Regions from separate parts of the Polaromonas sp. P1_E12 genome, predicted to be linked through region 2. Evidence: predicted binding sites of a transcription regulator. Region 2 holds the regulator's gene; the other holds the start of a gene.
The links. Region 2 encodes NrdR, which represses ribonucleotide reductase genes. Its sites were predicted from a motif close to CACNANATNTNGTG; they were not measured.

Region 1 (7,290 bases), on a different contig from region 2:
GCCGCCGCAGTGGTGCACGGCTGGCTGATGACGCGCTCCGAGCGCTCCATCCGGCTGGCCGCACAAACCGATGCGGGTGTGCCGCTGTTGACGCTGGAGCGGCTCACCTTCCGCTTCGTGGAGGCCGGCTTTGTATTGCTGTCGGCCACGCTGTTTGTAGGCTGGCTGTTCGCCGAAACACTCTACGGGCCCGGCCTGGCCTGGAAATGGAACCATAAAACCGTGTTTTCGGTCCTGGCCTGGCTGACGTTTGCCGGCCTGCTGATCGGCCGGGCGCGCCTCGGATGGCGTGGCCGCAAGGCCGTCCGTGTGCTGTACCTGGGCTCCGGCCTGCTGCTGCTGGGCTACGCCGGTTCGCGCTTTGTACTTGAAGTCATTCTGAGGCGGGCATGAAATACCTTCTGGTCCTGGGATTCGTGCTGGTGGTTTTCTGGCTCTGGCGTCACAACCGCGATGCGGAAAGAAACGATGCGGCGGCTGCCCGTCCCCGCCAGGCACCGGGCCGCGAAACGGCCGTTGCGGAGATGATCGCATGCGATGTCTGCCACGTGCATTTGCCGAAGTCCGACGCCCTGACAGGCGGCAAGGGGATTTATTGCAGTGACGCGCATCGCCGCCAGGCAGGAGACTAGGGCCTGCCAACACTATGTTTACAAATGCGAATGGGGTGAAAACGGCGCCAATCAAGGCGCGCGACGAATCCCAGACCGGGAGTCTGGGTGAGGAGCGCAACGCCGAGTGGCGCCGTTTTCACCCCATTCCCTCCGGGTTGCGATCAAAAAGGCCTTGCGCGGCGTTGCAAAGCCTTGACGGGGTCTACCCCGCCTGCGTTTTGCGCCTTGCTCAAGGCCTTTTTGAGCGCAACGCATCTTGCAAACATAGTGTTAGCAGGCCCCAATGAGCACGCCATCCCACTGGTTTGAAACGGGAGGCAAGGCATCAGGCGCGTGGGAGACCGTGCCCGAACTGGGCTCCTTCGGCCGTTTGTGGCGTGTCTTCATGACGGCACGCGTTGCCATCGCCACGGTACTCGTCATCCTTCAGGCGGTTATCTACGCGCTGGGCAACATCACCAACCGCTGGTCGATTGGGGTATGCATCGCCTACCTGTGCGCCACACTGGCCGTGCGCCTGTGGGCCAAACCGCGGCCACCACGAAGCACCTTTGACGCACAGTGGTTACTGACCATCGGCGTGGACGTCATCACGTTCTCCACACTCAATTTCCTGCAATCGAGCGGCATCAACTACACGCCGCTGTTTGCCCTGCCGGTGCTCCTTGCCTCCATCCTTGGACCGATTTTGCTGGCCTTCGGAACCGCAGCCAGCGTGACCTTGCTGCTTCTGGCCGACGCCTGGTGGAGCTCACTTCAGGTATTGGGCGACTTCAATGCCCGATTCCTCCAGTCGGGCTTGAGCGGTTCCGGTTTTTTCCTGGTCGCGCTGCTTGCGAACCACCTCGCCTTGCGGCTGGCCCGTGAAGAGCAGTTGGCAAAACGCAGCCAGTCCGCCGCGCGCATGCAGACGCAGGTGAACGAACTGGTCATTGAAACCTTGGCCGACGGCGTGCTGGTGGTCGATATCAACGGCATCGTCCGGTCGGCCAATCCGGCATCCAGGCGCCTGCTGGGAGCCCGGGATTCAGTTCGCAGCGCGCCTTTCATCCTCGTCATGGAGGCGGCCTGGTTGCCCCTGGCGGAACTGATGCACAGCACGTTCAGCACGCAAACCCCCCAGGAAGCGGACATCAGCCTTGAATACCCGGGCAGCAATACCCGGCGGCTTCATGTACGCACTCGTCTTGCCGCCTCGAAAAATGGCACCCACGAAAGCCTTTGTGTAATGTTCCTGGAGGACCTGCGTGAAATGGAGGCCCGCGTGAGGACCGAGAAGATGGCAGCCATGGGACGCATGTCGGCCGCAGTGGCACACGAAATCAGGAATCCGCTGGCGGCGATCTCTCAAGCCAATGCCTTGCTGGAAGAAGACCTGCAAGACGAGCCGCACCGCCAGCTCACAGGCATGATCCGGCAAAATGCGCAACGTCTCGCCAGAATCGTCGATGAGGTATTGAACATTTCACGTGCCCAGGCGCACCTGCCCTCGCCACAAACCACCACCCTGGCACTGGACGAAACCGCTCACAAGATTACCGCGGACTGGGCAGGGCAGACTGAAGCGTCCCGACGCATGAAGATCACGGCAGATTCAGGTAATGCCGTTGTGTGCTTTGAGCCCGAGCATTTGCGCCGCCTGATGGTCAATCTGCTGGACAACGCCCTGCGTTATGCCAGCACATCTTCTCACGCCATTGAAGTCTCCACCCAGCTCGTTACGCCCGGGCAGGCCCGTCTGTCCGTATGGAGCGATGGCCAACCCATGGAGCAAACCGTGCAAACACACCTGTTCGAACCATTTTTCTCCTCTGAAAGCCGCTCAAGCGGGCTGGGCCTGTACATTTGCCGTGAATTGTGCGAACGCTATGGCGCCCTGATCGGCTACCAGCGCGTGCAGCGCAGCGGCATTGAGGGAAACGAATTTTTTGTCATATTCGCACCCTCCAGTCCGTCTATGACCTTGCCTGCGGCTTCTTTTGCCACAATGCCAACCTGAAAACCATGAGCACCCCCATTCCCGTTCCCCAGCAGGCACGTATCCTCGTCATTGACGATGAACCGGATTTGCGCACCCTGTATGAACTGACGCTGCTCAGGGAAGGGTATCGGGTGGAGGCAGCCGGTGACCTGCTGCAGGCCCGGGAGCAGCTCAAGGCGCATCACTTCGATGCTGTGATCACCGATATGCGCCTGCCAGATGGCCTTGGCCTCGAATTACTGCGAGACATGATAGACCAGCAAAGGCCCGAACGATGCGTGGTGATTACGGCCCACGGCTCGGCCGAAAATGCGGTGGAAGCACTCAAGGCCGGCGCGTTTGACTACCTCACGAAACCGGTCGACCTCAAACAATTCCGCAGTGTCGTGGCATCCGCCGTGCAGGGTGCCAAGCATCCTGCACTACAGGCCAAAAGCGATCGAAGCGCACCGGAACACGGCACCGCCCCCTCCGCCCAGAAAAAAAGCGGGGACGGCACCCAGATTCTGCAAAAACTGGTGGGTGAATCTGCCGTCATGCGCGCCGTCAAGTCGCGCATCGTCAAAGTGGCGGGAAGCATGGCGCCGGTCCTCATTCAGGGGGAATCGGGCACCGGCAAGGAACTGGTTGCACGCGCCGTACACGGCTGCAGCCACCGCGCGACAGGGCCTTTTGTAGCCGTCAATTGCAGCGCCATACCCGAAAACCTCCTCGAAGCGGAGTTCTTCGGTGCACGAAAGGGCGCTTACACCGGATCAGCGCAGGACCGGCAAGGCTACTTCCAGGCAGCCAAGGGCGGCACCTTGTTTCTCGATGAAATCGGCGACCTGCCGCTGGCCATGCAATCCAAACTTCTGCGCGCCATCCAGGAGCGCACCGTCAGGCCGCTGGGTTCGCCGCAGGAGGACACCGTTGACGTGCGCATCGTCAGCGCAACGCACAAAAACCTGGCGGCGGAAGCCCAGGAAGGAACATTCCGCCAGGATCTTTATTACCGGCTCAATGTGATTGAAATTGCCGTGCCGGCCTTGCGCGAACGCCGGGAGGATTTGCCGGCACTCTGCAATGCCCTGCTGTCAAGAATCTGCCAGGAGTCCGGCTTCAAGATGCCCGAGTTGACGGATGCCGTGATGGAGCAGCTGCAGTCCAGGCCCTTTAACGGCAATGTCAGGGAGCTGGAAAACATCCTGCACCGGGCCGTGGCGCTCGGCGAAGGAAGCGTGCTGCATTTTGATGCGCCGGTCGAAGAGCACGTCGCCGTCCCGGAAAACCTGCAGGATTATCTGGACGGGCAGGAGCGAAACATCCTGACCAAGGTTTTGCTGGAGACCGGCTTCAATCGTACCGCCGCCGCCGCGAGGCTGGGTTTGAGCCTGCGGCAGATCCGCTACCGCATTGCACGCCTGAATATCGCCACGCCGGGCAATGACGACCTGGCCGATGGACTTGACCCTGCTGATGACCCCGCCTGAAAGCCCCAATGCCCTTCCCCGGCCTTTGTGGCAAAACGGCTGGTACCGCTATGCACGCGCACTGGCTTCGCCCAACTTTGGTCCACGCCCTCCCGGCGCGCAAATCGACCTGATCGTCATCCACTCCATCAGCCTGCCGCCAGGTGAGTTCGGCAATGGCAACGTCGAACGCCTTTTCACCAACCAGCTCGACTGGGAGGCACACGCTTACTTTCAGGGCATTCGCGGCCTGCAGGTTTCATCGCACTTTTTCATCGCCCGAACCGGCGCTCTGTGGCAGTTTGTGAGCTGTGACGACCGCGCCTGGCATGCCGGGGAATCCAGCTACCGCGGACGCACCAACTGCAACGACGATTCCATCGGCATCGAACTGGAAGGCCTTGAGGGAGATACCTTTGAAGCATCCCAGTATGAAACCCTGACCGGGCTATGCGCCTCGCTTCTGCAGCGCTACCCCATTGAGCACATCGCCGGGCACGAGCACATTGCACCCGGCCGCAAGCAGGACCCGGGCCCTGGCTTCAACTGGCCTCTGCTGCAAAACTCGCTGTCGTCACCGGCTAGGTGTTTTCCCGAAATCATGTGACTGGTGCACCTGCACGCACTCACCATTGCGGTGCGTCTTGCTGTTGAAATTTCCGGTTATTTTTACCGCGCCAGCAGTGGCCGGCGCTCTCAACCCAAGCCCGCGAAAAGCCGCGCCACAACGCCGCATCAGCTTCGCAAGCCTGATGGCATCAGGCTTTCAGCGAAGTTGAACGAGCCACCATCAAGCCCTGATCGAGGCGTCTGGAATGGGGCCTAAAAAGCCACAAAACGTAACGGTGCATTCAGTCAGCGATACACTACCTGTAGTGGCTTGTATTCCCTCCATACCCTAGGTATAGTGTCTAAGCCCTAATTCAGTTTGATGTAATTTGGGTCAGGAAATGAAGGAGCAGGTTGATAGGCCTGTGCAATACCTCAATATATCCAGAGACCCCGAACAGCACATCAAACCACCCATAAAACAAAGCAAAGAGGAAGTCATGCAAACTGCACAACACGCGGTGCCCGTCACGTCGAGCGTTCTGGCAAGCAACCCAGCAACCGGCGATACCAACGCGCAAAGCAACCCGCTCGCCCATTACCAGATCATTCGCCGCAATGGCGGCGTGGTGCCGTTCGAACCCAACAAGATCGCCGTGGCCATGATGAAGGCTTTCCTGGCCGTGCATGGCACGCAGGGTGCGGCTTCGGCCAGCGTCCGCGAAACCGTTGACGGCCTGACCCAGGCGGTCATCCGCGCCCTGATGCGTTCGCGCCCAGGCGGCGGAACCTTTCATATAGAAGACGTTCAGGATCAGGTCGAGCTGGGCCTGATGCGCGGCGGCCACCACGAGATCGCCCGCGCTTACGTGCTGTACCGCGAAAAGCGCACGCAAGAGCGCGCACGCCAGCCGCAAACCCAGGCGCCCGCAGCGCCGCTGATCCATGTGACCGACCGCGGCAACCGCGTCGCGCTGGACATCCGCAACCTGCAGGCGTTGATTGAAGCCTCCTGCGCCAACCTGGGCGCGGATATCAAGCCCGACCCGATCGTTGCGGAAACCATGCGCAACCTCTATGACGGTGTGCCCATTGACGAGGTCTACAAGGCGTCCATCCTGGCAGCGCGCACCCTGATCGAGAAAGACCCTGACTACACCTACGCCACCGCACGCCTGCTGATGCACACCATCCGCCGCGAAGTGCTGGGTGAAGAAGTCAGTCAGGAAGACATGGCGATTCGCTACGCCGAGTATTTCCCGCAGTTCATCGCCAAGGGCGTACAAAACGAGCTGCTCGACGAAAAGCTCCAGCAGTTCGACCTGGCCCGCCTGGGCGCCGCGCTCAAGCCCGAACGCGACCTGAAATTCGACTACCTCGGCCTGCAAACCCTGTTTGACCGCTACTTCCTGCACGTGCGCAAACAGCGCATCGAGCTACCACAGGCTTTCTTCATGCGCGTGGCCATGGGCCTGTCGCTCAACGAGATCAACCGCGAAGAACGCGCGATCGAGTTCTATGAAATCCTCTCGTCCTTCGACTTCATGTCGAGCACGCCCACCCTGTTCAATGCCGGCACGCTGCGCTCGCAGCTGTCGTCGTGCTACCTGACGACCGTCGCCGACGACCTGGGCGGCATCTACGACGCCATCAAGGAAAACGCGCTGCTGTCCAAATTTGCCGGCGGCCTGGGCAATGACTGGACGCCTGTGCGCGCCCTGGGCGCCCATATCAAGGGCACCAACGGCGAATCGCAAGGCGTCGTGCCTTTCCTCAAAGTCGTCAACGACACCGCCGTGGCGGTCAACCAGGGCGGCAAGCGCAAGGGCGCCGTCTGCGCCTACCTGGAAACCTGGCACCTGGATATTGAAGAGTTCCTGGAACTGCGCAAGAACACCGGTGACGATCGCCGCCGTACGCACGACATGAACACCGCCAACTGGATTCCCGACCTCTTCATGCGCCGCGTGATGGAAAAGGGCAGCTGGACGCTGTTCTCACCGTCGGACACACCCGACCTGCACGACAAGTTCGGCAAGGACTTCGAGAAAATCTACACCGCCTACGAAGCCAAGGCCGAGCGCGGCGAAATCAAGCCATCCCGCAAGCTGCAGGCCACCGACATGTGGCGCAAGATGCTGTCGATGCTGTTTGAAACCGGCCATCCCTGGATCACGTTCAAGGACGCCTGCAATGTGCGCTCGCCGCAGCAACACACCGGCGTCGTGCACTCGTCCAACCTGTGCACCGAAATCACACTCAACACCAGCGACACCGAAACTGCTGTCTGCAACCTCGGCTCGGTCAACCTCGTCCAGCATCTGAAGGACGGCGCAGTCGACCACGAGAAGCTTAAAAAGACCATTACCACGGCCATGCGCATGCTGGACAACGTGATCGACATCAACTATTACGCCGTCAAGAAGGCCCGCGATTCCAACATGCGCCACCGCCCTGTGGGCCTGGGCATCATGGGTTTCCAGGACTGCCTGTACGAGCTGCGCGTGCCTTACGCTTCCCAGGAAGCTGTCGAGTTCGCCGACAAATCCATGGAGGCTGTCTGCTACCACGCTTACTGGGCATCGACCGAACTGGCCAAAGAGCGCGGTAAATATGCCACGTACAAAGGCTCGCTCTGGGACAAGGGCATCCTGCCGCTGGATACGCTGGACATGCTGGCCGAGCAGCGCGGCGG
Region 2 (7,290 bases):
CCGCAGGCGCCGATCCGGCGACTACATGCAACATGGAAAACGGCCTACAACCGCAGCCGCGAAAGGCTGATCGCGCTTTTTAGAGGCAAAACTTAACTTAGAGCTCCATCTCAAATAAAGCCCGTAAACACCTTGATTCAGGCCGGTTTTGCCGGAAATCAAGGTTTTTATTTGACTTTTTGATATAAAGAATTGATTTGTTATTATTGACAGGTTATTAACCAACCCCATAGAATCCCGCCAGTCCCACGAATCCTAGGGACAACCCGAACCCGCTGCCCTATTCCTCAAAGAAGCCGGCAACGTCAAACAAGGGTCAACACCCACAAGGCTTGCCTTGGTTTGATGGCGACCCAATCAAAGCCTGCCTGGCCCCCAAAGGGCCTGCAAGCGTAGAAAGGAGTGCTATGACAGCGCTAGGACAATTCGGCCTTAACCTGAATGTCAACGCACACATCAAGAATGTGCGAAGCAGTGTTTCAAACATTGTTGATGACATCTCCCAAGGCTTTTTCGAGATTACCCACAACAGCTTCGCCCTTCTGGGCCTGGCGGTCGTGTTTGCGGTGATCACCCTGACAGCCCGGCCCGACTTGCGTCAGGCCGGTGAATTCAAGCTCATGACCTGGCTGCAGCAGCGCCAGGAGGCTGCCATCGGTTTTACCGAGCCGGCCGCTATTGAGCGCGCCACGGCGTCCAACCCGAAAGACCTGCCCGCCCAACAGGCGGCAGTGGCCTATTGGCTGAGCAAGAAGTACGGCGTCGCGCCCGAGCCGCTGAGTGTGCTGGTGGCCGAGGCCTTCGAGATCGGCCAGAAAGCCAAGCTCGACCCCACCCTGATCCTGGCCATCATGGCGATCGAGTCCGGTTTCAACCCGTTTGCGCAAAGCCCGGTCGGCGCCCAGGGCCTGATGCAGGTCATGACCAAGGTGCACCACGACAAGTACGACAACTTCGGCGGCAAGCTGGCGGCGTTTGACCCGGTGACCAACCTGCGCGTAGGCGTCAAGGTGCTGCAGGAATGCATCGCCCGCGCCGGCTCTGTCGAGGGCGGCCTCAAATACTATGTGGGCGCAGCCAACATGGACGACGACGGCGGGTACGCCGGCAAGGTGATGGGCGAACATGCCCGCCTGCTGGCCGTGGTGGCGTCTGCCTCCAAGCGCGGTGCGCCCTCGCCTTTCTTCACCACACCCGGTGGCACGTCGCGCCCGGTACCGGCCTCCCTGCCGGCCACACCCGACGCTGAAGGCAAGACGCCTGACAAGGTGGCGCTGCTGAACCAGTCCTGATTCGGCCGCTTTGTGGGGGCCTTTTCACCCCATGCACTGCCAAAAAGCCGGGCCGCTGCCAGCGCCCCGGCTTTTTGCTTTTCGGGCTGCAGGTGAAGAACCCCGGAGGCGGCAGGTTTTAGGCGCGCTCAGTTACACTAGCGAGGTGCGCGACTGGCGATAGGCTCAAGGTTTTCGCAACCATTGGAGCTGACGTGGGACACCACTGGGAAGCGCACCGCTGAAAGCCGTTGGGCCGAAGCGTTCAGCCGTTCGCCTGGGCAGCCCTTGTTTCATTCATTGAATAGCAGGGACCACGTCTTTAAGGACTGCCATGTACCACCGCAACATCCTGGTCGAACAAACCGATCCCGAAATCTTCGCCGCCATCCAGGCTGAAAATGCCCGGCAAGAGCACCACATCGAGCTGATTGCCAGCGAAAACTACGCCTCGCCCGCCGTCATGGCCGCGCAGGGCTCGCAGCTCACCAACAAATACGCCGAAGGCTACCCCGGCCGCCGCTACTACGGCGGCTGCGAGCACGTGGACGTGGCCGAGCAGCTGGCCATCGACCGCATCAAAACCATCTTCGGCGCCGAGGCCGCCAACGTGCAGCCGCATTGCGGTGCTTCAGCCAATGAGGCCGTGTTCCTGGCTTTCCTCAAGCCCGGCGACACCATCATGGGCATGAGCCTGGCCGAAGGCGGCCACCTGACGCACGGCATGGCCCTGAATATGAGCGGCAAGTGGTTCAACGTCGTCTCTTACGGCCTCAACGACAAGGAAGAGATCGACTACGACGCAATGGAGCGCAAGGCTCACGAGACCAAGCCCAAACTGATCATCGCGGGCGCGTCGGCTTACAGCCTGCGCATCGACTTCGAGCGCTTCGCCAAGGTGGCCAAGGCCGTCGGCGCGATCTTCATGGTCGACATCGCCCACTACGCCGGCCTGGTGGCCGCAGGCGTGTATCCCAACCCGGTGCCGCACGCCGACATCGTGACGTCGACCACACACAAGAGCCTGCGCGGCCCGCGCGGCGGCATCATCCTGATGAAGGCCGAGCACGAAAAAGCCATCAACAGCGCCATCTTCCCAGGCCTGCAGGGCGGCCCGCTGATGCACGTGATCGCAGCCAAGGCCGTGGCCTTCAAGGAAGCCATGGCGCCCGAGTTCAAGGCTTACCAGCAGCAGGTCGTGAAAAACGCGCAGATCGTGGCCGACACCCTGACGCAGCGCGGCCTGCGTATCGTCAGCGGCCGTACTGAAAGCCACGTCATGCTGGTCGACCTGCGCGCCAAGGGCATCACCGGCAAGGAAGCCGAAGCCGTGCTGGGCAGCGCCCACATGACGATCAACAAGAACGCCATCCCGAACGACCCGGAAAAGCCGATGGTCACCAGCGGCGTGCGCATCGGCACCCCGGCCATGACGACCCGCGGCTTCAAGGACGAAGAAGCCCGCATCACGGCCAACCTGATCGCCGACGTGCTGGACAACCCGCGCGACGCGGCCAACATTGAAGCGGTCCGTGCCAAGGTCCACGCCCTGACCAGCCGTTTCCCGGTCTACCGCTAATCATGACGGGCAGCGCGGACACTATGATTTTGATAGCTACCCGCGCATGTCCTGATTGGGCTGGAGGCCGATTTATGCCTTCAAACCCGGACCAACCCTGATGAAATGCCCTTTTTGCGGCCACCTTGAAACCCAGGTCGTAGAGACGCGGGTGGGTGAAGACGCCGAGTTCATACGCCGCCGCCGCCAGTGCGGCGCGTGTGAAAAGCGCTTCACAACCTATGAGCGGCCCGATGTCACCTTCCCGTCCATCGTCAAGAAGGACGGCAGGCGCATCGAGTACAAGCGCAGCAAAGTCCTGGCGTCCCTGAACCTGGCGCTGCGCAAGCGGCCCGTCAGCACCGAGCAGGTCGACTCGGCGGTTGAACGTATCGAGGAAAAGCTCCTGAGCCTGGGGCTGCGGGAAGTGCCGTCCAACCGTATCGGCGAGCTCGTCATGCGTGAACTCCGCAAGCTCGACAAGGTCGCCTATGTCCGCTTTGCGAGCGTCTACCGCAGCTTTGAGGATATTGACGAGTTCAAGACGCTGGTGGACGAGGTCCGGCGGTAGAAATCGCTCGCGGCGCAGAAAAGCGTCCTGTCCGCTACCAGATTAGTGGTAGCCAGAGTCCGACAGCCGGAGCCTCGCGCGACAAACCCGGTTCCTATACTCACGACATGCGAATGACCGTGTGCTCAACATCCTTACGCCGCCCAGCCAAAGCGGCCCCGCGCGCTTGCAACGCAGGCTTCACCATCATCGAAATCATGGTGACAGTTGCTGTTTTAGCCATGATTTTGGCCATAGGGCTGCCTAATTTGAGGCAGTTTGTGGTGCGAAACCAGGCTGGCGCCATCGCAGCCGAATTTACCAATGACATATCGCGTGCGCGGGTTGAGGCGATCAGCAGAAATAACTGCGTCACCATCTGCATGTCAACCAATACGTCAAACGCATTGACCGGCGGTACCCCCACGTGTGCAACCGCAGGGAGCAACTGGCAGACTGGCTGGATAGTTTTTTCCAACCCCAGCTGTAGTGCTACCCAAAACAACCCGACAACAGTCGGTTCAAGCCTGATTTCCGTGCGCCAGACCGGCAACGAAAGCTTTGAGCTGGCCTCTAGCGGATCGGATCGGCGCATGACCTTTGACTCGCGAGGGCTCGCTGCGGGTATTCAATCCAACTTCACGCTTGCCTATATCCTGGAAAACACCAGCAGTCCGCACTACCGGTCTATTTGTATCAGTTCTGCAGGTCGAGTGAGCGTTAAACAATATGCGGGAGTCAGTGCATGTCCATAAGTCGCCAGCGAGGTGCAGGCCTGATCGAGGCCTTGATCGCCATGCTTATCCTTTCCATCGGTGTGCTGGGCATGGTTGGCATGCAGACAGCCTCTCTCAAATTTGAACAAACCGGATGGGTGCGGTCAGCACTGTCGTCCAGCATCAGCGGCTTTGCGGACCGCATCAGGGCAAATGCCAGTGCGGTCGAGACTGATTACAGCTTCTCCCGGACCTATGCCGCCGAACGTGCATCCATTGATGGAACCCCAACCTACCTGAACCCGGCCAAAGATTGCAACACTGCAACCTGTACCCCGACCGAGCTGGCGGCCTATGACCTCGCTGTCTGGCGTCTTGACCTGAACAGCCAGCTGCCGGGCGCGGTGGGCATCGTGACGTCGACCGGAACCAAGGGCACCAACCTGCGCTTTCTGGTGACAGTGGCCTGGTATAGCAAGGACAACCTGGATGGCACGACTCTGCGTTCCCCCGATTCGTGCACAGCCACTACAACAGGCATCGCGTCGCGAAACTGCTGCCCCGCAGCGCTGGGCACCTCTACCGCCCTGGCCGGCGTGCAATGCGCCAATCTAGAGATGATTCCATGAAAACACTTCACACCGGAAGGGCGCAAGCGCGCTACCGCCAGCGCGGTTTGACACTGATCGAACTGCTGGTCAGTCTGGTCATCAGCCTGGTGCTCGCCCTCGCGGCAGCGGCGGCCTACCTGGGGACTCGCGCAACCGCCACTGCTTCCGCCAATATGGCGATGCTGAACGAGACCGGCAAGCTTGCGCTGGACATGGTTGGCCGGGACCTTCAGATGGCGGGCTTCTATCCCGCGATCATGGCCACCACCTCCGCGGCGCCCAACTTGTTGGGCAAGTTCAGCAACACCAAAAACTCAACGGCTCCAGCCTACGAGCAAGGGTTGTTTGGATGCGATGGCGCGGTATTCAACCCGACCACCAGGACTTGCGGTACCACCGTAGCCAACGCACCAGACTCGGTCGTTATCAACTATTTCGCCATGCCCGAGCTGGACGCGAGCACTTTTGGAAATGGGTTTGACTGCCTCAGGCAAGCAGTTTCACTTGACCCGAACAATGCAGGCCAGATCACCGCAGGACTGCCGCGCTACGTGTCCAACCGCTTTGGCCTGGTCGCCACCAGCTATACGGCCCAAGGGGTCGGCAGTACCACCCGAACAGTGAACACCAAAAGCCTGGGATGCAACGGCAATGGGAAAAACCCGGAAGACACTGTTTATCAACCGATTTTTGAAGGCATTGAAGACATGGTGATCCGGTATGGCGTGGCTGCCGGGGTAACCAGCCTGTCTCCTGAGACCTACCATACCGCTGCCGAAGTGACCGCATTGCCCAAGGTCGGAGATTTGACCTCGTGGCAACGCGTCACTGCGGTCAGGGTGTGTTTGCTGACCCGCACGCAGGAAAATTCACGCACCCAGGACAAGGCCGGCTCCTTGCGCAGCTATGCCAATTGCCGGGGTGCCAACGTCACCTATACGGCCTCGGACCGCACTATCTACAAAAAGTACGAGCGCGTGTTTGCCATTCGCAACAACTTGACAGGTATCTACTAATGCGAGCCGGCATACCAATCACCGCCCCACGCCTCGAAAGAGGAGTGTCCCTGCCTGTGGTCTTGATGTTCCTGCTGGTCATCACGATTCTCAGCACCATCGGCATGCGGCGCGCAACCACCGGTGAAACGCTCTCGAGAAATCAACTCGACTATGAAGTCGCCCGCCAGGCAACAGAAGCCGCACTGCGCGACGCAGAACGGGACTTGCGTTCGCTTGTACCCACGGTACTCCCCAATGCCCTGTGCGCGCGCAACGACGACAGGCCCGTAGGAGGAGCAACCAGGGCGCCGAACTTCGACAATACCTGCCCCAGAGGGCAATGCCGGTTCGAACGGACGTATTACGACACGAGCAACTACACCACCGTCACCAACCCTGAACCCTGGTGGCCGACCATCAACGGGAAAAAAGGACTCTGGGAGGGGCCACCTGCTTCGCCCAGTGCCAAACCAAGCGATGCGTTAGGTGTCGGCACCAATTGCACCTTTACCGGCGCAGTACCTCTGGGCACCTTTACCGGGGTCCCGAGATTCGCCGGCGTCGCACGGCAGCCTGAATACCTGATTGAGTACCTCGCCGCAGGCAACGACAAAGTCATGCGCATTACGGCCCGTGGTTTCGGTGCAGATCTCAATACTGAAGTTGTGATGCAGACTTATTTTCGCCCCTACATGAAGTGAGAAAATCCATGAAAAAAATCATTACTATTGCCGGATTTTTACTTGCAGCGCTCACTTCGCAAGGCGTGGCATTCGCGCAGGCACTGACTCCGGCCATCCCGCCAAACATCGTGACCTCGACCCCGAGGCCCATGATCATGCTGAACATGTCGAAAGACCATCAGCTTTTTTACCGGGCGTATGACGAGTTCTCGGATCTTGACGGCGACGGAATCCCCGAAACCACCTACAAGCACAGCTTCAATTACTACGGGTATTTCGACTCCTATAAATGCTATAGCTACAGCGGCACGACAAACCGCTTTGCGCCCGTCAGCACCAACACGGACAAATATTGCACGGGCAACTGGAGCGGCAACTTCCTGAACTGGGCCACCATGACCCGCATGGACGTGGTGCGCAAGGTGCTGTACGGCGGCTTGCGTTCCACCGACACCAATGCACTGACCATTCTGGAGCGTACCAGCCTGCCGACAGATGCCCATTCATTCGCCAAGTATTACAAGGGCGACGACCTGGATCAGCTTACGCCTTTTACGGCCAGCCAGCTTGCGGCTTCGAGCGTCATCAGCAACGACAACACCAATAACGCGCGGCGCCTTATCGAGTTTGCGTTCAATTCCAATAAGGCTCACAAGAACGGTCCCGGCACCGCGCCAGCGGCAGCCATTGCCACCACTTGCCAAACTCTTGTTGAAACTTACTATGGCGGTGCAACCAATGCCCCCCCTCAGTACAACTGTGTGACGCATTCCGTCGCCCAGGCCACCACATTCAATGTCGAGGTCGGCGACCAGATCAGGGCGGTGTACACGACCACGCCAGCCCAATACATGGAAGGTGTCGCGGTGGCCGTAGACCCTGCCTGGATCACCATGGTGATCA

Region 1: the regulator NrdR is predicted to act here: its motif matches at 4,911-4,924, upstream of AC1D13_RS21665 (ribonucleoside-diphosphate reductase subunit alpha).

The regions. Positions count from the first base shown of each region.
Region 1 is NZ_JBFUBB010000009.1:89,719-97,008, forward strand. It holds gene AC1D13_RS21640 (cytochrome C assembly family protein) at 1-393, shown strand, start outside; gene AC1D13_RS21645 (PP0621 family protein) at 390-632, shown strand; gene AC1D13_RS21650 (two-component system sensor histidine kinase NtrB) at 898-2,613, shown strand; gene AC1D13_RS21655 (sigma-54-dependent transcriptional regulator) at 2,619-4,067, shown strand; gene ampD (1,6-anhydro-N-acetylmuramyl-L-alanine amidase AmpD) at 4,036-4,653, shown strand; gene AC1D13_RS21665 (ribonucleoside-diphosphate reductase subunit alpha) at 5,096-7,290, shown strand, end outside.
Region 2 is NZ_JBFUBB010000002.1:490,892-498,181, reverse strand. It holds gene AC1D13_RS08200 (lytic transglycosylase domain-containing protein) at 408-1,292, shown strand; ZMP/ZTP riboswitch at 1,432-1,561, shown strand; gene glyA (serine hydroxymethyltransferase) at 1,606-2,850, shown strand; gene nrdR (transcriptional regulator NrdR) at 2,951-3,400, shown strand; gene AC1D13_RS08185 (GspH/FimT family pseudopilin) at 3,508-4,134, shown strand; gene pilV (type IV pilus modification protein PilV) at 4,125-4,724, shown strand; gene AC1D13_RS08175 (PilW family protein) at 4,721-5,722, shown strand; gene AC1D13_RS08170 (pilus assembly PilX family protein) at 5,722-6,405, shown strand; gene AC1D13_RS08165 (pilus assembly protein) at 6,414-7,290, shown strand, end outside.